DNA from 2 places in the Calidithermus terrae genome. Region 1 is predicted to be linked to the other one. Evidence: riboswitches for the same ligand, from Rfam matches in the RefSeq annotation. Region 1 holds a riboswitch; the other holds the start of a gene.
The links. A riboswitch is a leader RNA that binds a small molecule or an ion and turns the genes downstream of it on or off. The one in region 1 is predicted to bind cobalamin.
Positions count from the first base shown of each region.

Region 2: it holds a riboswitch for cobalamin, as region 1 does, so the genes downstream of both, Mterra_RS11755 (ABC transporter substrate-binding protein) here and nrdI (class Ib ribonucleoside-diphosphate reductase assembly flavoprotein NrdI) in region 1, are expected to answer to the same signal.

Region 1 is NZ_QXDL01000013.1:15,935-18,968, forward strand. Features, by position in the region: gene Mterra_RS02940 (acetyl-CoA carboxylase carboxyltransferase subunit alpha) at 1-172, opposite strand, end outside; gene accD (acetyl-CoA carboxylase, carboxyltransferase subunit beta) at 156-1,010, opposite strand; gene Mterra_RS02950 (bactofilin family protein) at 1,113-1,502, opposite strand; cobalamin riboswitch at 1,628-1,750, shown strand; gene nrdI (class Ib ribonucleoside-diphosphate reductase assembly flavoprotein NrdI) at 1,969-2,340, shown strand; gene nrdE (class 1b ribonucleoside-diphosphate reductase subunit alpha) at 2,351-3,034, shown strand, end outside.
Region 2 is NZ_QXDL01000095.1:6-3,039, forward strand. Features, by position in the region: gene Mterra_RS11750 (FecCD family ABC transporter permease) at 35-1,012, opposite strand; gene Mterra_RS11755 (ABC transporter substrate-binding protein) at 1,083-1,946, opposite strand; cobalamin riboswitch at 2,089-2,259, opposite strand; tRNA gene Mterra_RS11760 (tRNA-Leu) at 2,368-2,454, shown strand; gene Mterra_RS11765 (RtcB family protein) at 2,757-3,034, shown strand, end outside.

The sequences.
Region 1 (3,034 bases):
CCCGCTGCCAGCGGGAGAGGCCGCCGTAGGTGTCGCTCTGCAGCTTCTTGAGCCGCTCGCGCAGCACCGACAGCTCGCCCTCCAGGCCCACGCCGCTCTCCTGGGCGTACTTCTCGAGCTCGGCGATGCGGGCCTCGAGCTCGAGGATGGGCTTCTCAAACTCCAGCGGCACGGGCACCTCCTGCGAGCTGCTTGAGCACGCGCGCCACCGCCTCCTTCAGCATCCGGCGGTCAACGACCTTGTCCACCATGCCGTGCTTGAGCAAAAACTCCGAGCGCTGGAAGCCCTCGGGCAGGTCCTGGCGGATGGTCTGCTTGATCACCCGGGGCCCGGCGAAGCCGATGAGGGCGCCCGGCTCGGCGAGGATCACGTCGGCGATGGCGGCGAAGCTGGCGGTGACGCCCCCGGTGGTGGGGTCGGTGAGGATGGAGACGTAGGGCAGGCGCTTGGCCCACAGCCGGTCGAGGGCCAGGGTGGTCTTGGCCATCTGCATCAGCGAGAGGGCGGCCTCCTGCATGCGCGCCCCGCCCGAGGCCGAGACGATCACCAGCGCGCGGCCCTCCTGGGCGGCGAGCTCGGCGCCGCGGGTGATCTCCTCCCCCACCACGCTGCCCATCGAGCCCCCGGCGAAGGCCGCGTCCATGACCATCAGCACGCTGGGCACGCCGCCGATCAGGCAGCGCCCGCCCACGATGGCGTCGGGGCGGCCGGCCTCCTTCTGGTAGCGCTCGAGGCGCTTGGCGTAGGGCTCGGTGTCGGTGAAGTGCAAAGGGTCGGCGGGCTTGAGGCGGGTGGTCTGCTCGAAGGAGCCGGCGTCGGCCAGGGACTCGATGCGGCGCATGGCCGGGAAGCGCATGTGGTGGCTGCACTTGGGGCAGACGTAGAGGTTTTGCTCGAGGTCTTTCTTGTAAATGGGCGCATCGCAGCTCGGGCAGCGCGTCCACAGCTCGGGGACGTCGCGGACTTCACCCTGGGTGCGCCGACGGCGGAACAAACGTTCGAGGGCCACAGCCCAACCACTTTACCGCTTTTGGCAGGGGTTTTGCCTTTACGCGGTCTAAGAAAATGCCCGGAGGGCCGTACAAATCGCCCTCCGAGCCACCTGGGCGGCTTACTCGCTGGCCGTTTTGGACGGCTGGGGCAGCGCGGCCTTGACCTCCCCGGTCTGGCTGCGCCCGATGAACACCGCCCCCGCCTCGATGTCGAGCGCCCGCGCGCGCACGTCGCCCTCGAGCTGCCCGCTCTTGGTGAGGGTGAGCTTGCCCTCCACCGCGACGGCCGCCCGCACCTTGCCCTGCACGTGGGCGTTCTTGGCCTTGACCTGCTCCCCCTCGATAAAGCCGGTGGGCCCGATCTCGAGCTCGCCCTCCACCAGCACCGAGCCCCGCACCGTCCCGTCGATGCGCACCTGCCCCTTGGCCTTGAGGTTGCCCTCGAGCTCGGTGCCCTCGGCCAAATAGGTCAGCGAAGCGTTGGGTGAAGACTTACCACGACTCAGCATCGGCTCAGTTTACCCCTCGCCCAGCCGGGACTGGACCCGGCCCCGGACAGATGAAGGAAAGCCAAAGGAACCCTACGGGCCTATAGACAAGGTACTCAACCCGTAGTAGATTTCTCGGCAGAGACCACAAGATGTGGTCTCTGGGCCTGGAGACAGGGGAAGTGCGGTGTGAACCCGCCGCTGTCGCGCAACGGTGATCGGGGCCTGACCCCGTAAGCCCGAACGCCTGCCCAGATCCTATCCCTCGCCCCCGCGTCAGGGGCGGAAAGGATGGTAAAGGTGAATTTTCCCTTACAGCTAAGCTCAGCATAAACGCGCGCACGGCCTGTGGCGCATCGCGTAGAGCGACTATCGGCGTTTTTCGCGTTCGACGTTAGGCGCCTTGCGTCTTGCGTTTGGCATCTTGCGTTTGGCGTAGGACGCAGGACTTTCTCGCGTTTGATCATCGGCAAACCCGAGGTGACCCTTGCTCATCGTCTATGCTTCCAAAACCGGCAATGTCGAGCGCTTCGTGCGCAAGCTGCCTGCGCCCAGGCTGCTGCGAATCCGCACGGGTGAGGAGGAGGTCGGCGAGCCCTGCGTGCTCCTGACCTACACCACCGGGCTGGGCCAAGTGCCGCTGGAGGTCGAGCGCTTCGCCCGGCGCAACCAGGCCCGCATCCGCGCGGTCGCAGCCAGCGGCAACCGCAACTGGGGTTCCAACTACGCCAGAGCCGCCGACCGCCTCGCGGCGTCGTTCGGCTTTGAGGTGATCCACAAATTCGAGCTTTCAGGCCGGACGGAGGACGTCGCGCGCTTTTGGGAAGGGGTGAGGGCGCTTGCGCTACCTCGAGCTTAACAGCGAAGTCTTGCAAAAGAGAGATGGGTTTTTCCAGCTCGAGCGCGACCGGGAGGCGGTGCGGGAGTTCGCAGCCGAGGTCGCCGGAAAACTGCGGACCTTCCGCACCCCCCTCGAGCGGGTGCGGACACTGGTCGCAGAAGGCTACTACGAGAATTTCTTCGAGCGCTACAGCGAGGAAGCCATCGCCGAACTCTCCGCATTGGCCTACGGCTACGGCTTCGAGTTCCAGTCCTTCATGGCGATCTCCAAGTTCTACAAGGACTACGCGCTGCGCTCCGACGACAAGCGTCACTACCTCGAGCGCTACGAGGACCGGGTGCTGGCGGTGGCGCTGCACCTGGCCCAGGGAGACCTGGAAAAAGCCCGCGCCTACGTACGGGCGATGATGGAGGGGCGCTACCAGCCCGCCACCCCCACCTTCCTCAACGCGGGCCGGGCCCGGCGCGGCGAGCTGGTCTCGTGCTTCTTGCTCGAGCTCGACGACAGCCTCAATTCCATCGGCTTCAACCTGAATGCGGCCATGCAACTCTCCAAGATCGGCGGCGGGGTGGCGCTCAACCTCTCCAAGCTGCGGGGCCGGGGCGAGCCCATCAAGGGGGTGGAGCACGCGGCCAAGGGCGTGGTCCCGGTGATGAAGCTGCTCGAGGACGCCTTCAACTACGCCGACCAGATGGGCCAGCGCAAGGGCGCG
Region 2 (3,034 bases), on a different contig from region 1:
GGCCAGGCTCACGCCCTCCGCCCGCAGCCCCGCCTCAGGCCCGGCCACGTTCCCTCCACAGCAGGTACAGGAAGAAGGGCCCGCCCAGCAGGGTCGTGACCATCCCCACCGGGAGCTCGGCCGGGGCGATGAGCAGCCGCGCCAGCAGGTCGGCGTAGACCATCAGCACCGCCCCGCCCAGCGCCGAGGCCGGCAGGAGGTAGCGGTAGTCCCCGCCCGCCAGGCGGCGCAGGATGTGCGGCGCCACCAGCCCCACGAAGCCGATGATCCCCGCCTGGGCCACCGCCGCCGCCGTGAGCAGCGTGACCACGGCGATCAGGAACAGCTTGAGCCGGCCCAGCGGCAGCCCCAGGCTGCGCGCGGTCTCCTCGCCCAGGCTCAGCGCGTTGAGCGTGCGCCCGAAGGCCCACACCAGCGGCAGCGCCAGCAGCAGGTAGAAGCCCACGCTGCGCACCCCCGCCCAGCCCAGGAAGGCCAAATTGCCCAGGGTGTAGGCGAACACCGCCCGCACCCGGTCGGCGTCCATGAGCATGAGGTAGCTGGTCAGGCTCACCAGCACGCTCCCCACCACCACCCCGGCCAGGATCAGGTCGTGGGTGCGGCTGGCCCCGCCCGACAGCAGCAGCGTCACGGCCACCGCCAGCAAGGCCCCCAGGAAGCCGAACAGCGTGGCCGAGACCGGCAGCGCCTCGAACACCGCCCCCTGGGCGAAGGCCCCGCTCAGCCCGCCCGCCAGGCTCACCGCCAGCGTGACCCCGAAGGCCGCGCCCGCCGCCGAGCCCATCAGGTAGGGGTCGGCCAGGGGGTTGCGGAACAGGCCCTGGAAGGCCGCGCCCGACAGGCCCAGCGCGGCCCCCACCAGCATGGCCCCCAGCACCCGCGGCAGCCGCAGCTCGGTGACGATGGGGTTGGCCTCGAGGCCCGCCAGCGCCCGCAGCACCTCGGCCGGGCTCACCGGGACCGCGCCGAAGCCGACCCCCAGCACCAGCCCCAGCGCCAGCAGGCCCAGCATCGCGGCCGTCACCCCCAGGCGCAGGGGCAGGCGGCCGGAGGGGAGCGCGGGGGCTCTCACCACGGCCCTCTCACCTCAGCTCGGGGTGCAGGCAGGCCACCAGCAGCTTGAGCCCCTGGGCCACCCGCGGGCCCGGGCGCGAGAGCAGGTTGTCGCCGTCGCCGGTGAAGGAGCAGAAGCGGCCCGCCTGCACCGCGCGGATCCCCGCCCAGCCCGGCCGCTTCTTGAGGTCGGCCAGCCCGGGGTGGGTGAGGATGATCACCTGGGGGTTCTTCTGCACGACCAGCTCGGGGCTGACCTGGGGGAACAGGCCCAGCTCCTTGGGCAGGATGTTCACGCCGCGGGCCTTGGCGATGAGCACGCCGATGAAGGAGTCGGGGCCCACGCTGTAGGGGGTGGGGTCGATCTCGTAGTAGACGGTGGGCCGGTTCTTGGCCTTCGCCGCCAGGCTCTCGACCTCGAAGACCTCTTTCTGCACCCGCGCCACCAGCCGCTCGCCCTGCCCCTCCAGGCCCAGCACCCGGCCCAGCAGCCGGATGGTGCGGAAGATGTCGTCGTAGCTCTCGGTCTTGATCGCGAAGGTCTTGACCCCCGCCTTCTCGAGCCCCTCGTGCAGCTTGCCGTAGACCGAGACGAACACCAGATCCGGCTTGAGGGCGACGATGGCCTCGAGGTTGGGGTTGTACAGCCCGCCCACCCGGGGCAGCCGGGTCACCTGGGCGGGGTAGTCGGAGTAGTCGTCCACCCCCACCAGCCGGCCGCAGGCGTCCATGGCGCACACCGTCTCGCTGATCGAGGGCAGCATCGCCACCACGCGCTTGGGGGCGGCCTGGACCGTCACCTCGCGCCCCAGGTCGTCCTTGAGGGTGCGCGGGAACTGGGCAAAGGCCAGGGAAAACAGCAGGCTCAGCACGAACAACCACACACGCTTCATCTATGCCTCCTGAGCCGCCCACGGGCGCTCGGCCTTCACGCGGAGGTTGGGGCATAGAAAACGCCCCTGCGGGAGCAGGGGCATCCGAAAAGCGGTGGTTCCCCGAATACTCCCCCTTCTTGCGAGAGGTGCCTCCTTAATCGGGTCGGGAGGCTCCTTGGCAGGTATTCGGACTCGAGGCGGTGACCGGAGGTCGGTCCCAATGCACCCTCACCGTTGCGCGACAGTACCGGACTGGCCCCGATGGGCTTCACCGGTTTCCCCACTTTAAGCTGCGGCTACGCGCCACAGCACCAAGGACGGGCCGAGCTGTGTCACCCTAGCGGGCTCAGGGTCACACTACACCCGCCCCGGTCAGTTGGCAAGGGCGGGGGCATCCTTGACAAGCCGGGCCTTGGCTCCTAAACTGTCCTTTGCCCTTGCCGGGATGGTGGAACTGGTAGACACACTATCTTGAGGGGGTAGCGAGCGCAAGCTCATGCGGGTTCAAGTCCCGCTCCCGGCACCAGACGTAGGGGCGATGCGCGCATCGCCCCTACCCTTTTGGAGGTGTAAAACCGCATGTTTGGCCGGATGCCCCAACCCAGCGCGAATTCCCTGCGTGCGCTCACGCGGGCGGCGGGTTGTCGCGTCGGCTGAAAGCCGCTTTTCGACCGGCCCGCTCGAGCAGCGGGCTGTTTTATTTTTCCCAATGCTTCTTTACACTCGACCTATGCGCTGTGCCGAGTGCGGGCAAAAGGTGCGTGGCATTAACTTCCGACACCTCAAGTCGAGTTCATCAAGACCTTTATAAAAGCGAGGCGCACACCGATGCGGATTGAAAACGGGATCGTCGTCTTCGGAAACCCCGACAGGGAAACCATAGACCAGATCCGCCAGGTTTACGAAAGGGCTGAGCGGGCGGTGCTATGCGCCGACTCACACGTGGGCTACATCATGCCCATTGGAGGAGTAGCGGCCTACCGCGACAAGGTCTCGGTAGCCGGGGTTGGCTTCGATATCGCTTGCGGCTGCGCCGCCATCCGCACCGACTTGAAGCTCGGACAGATCGCGCCCCACCTCGAGGCCCTCGCCGACGAGATCGCCGG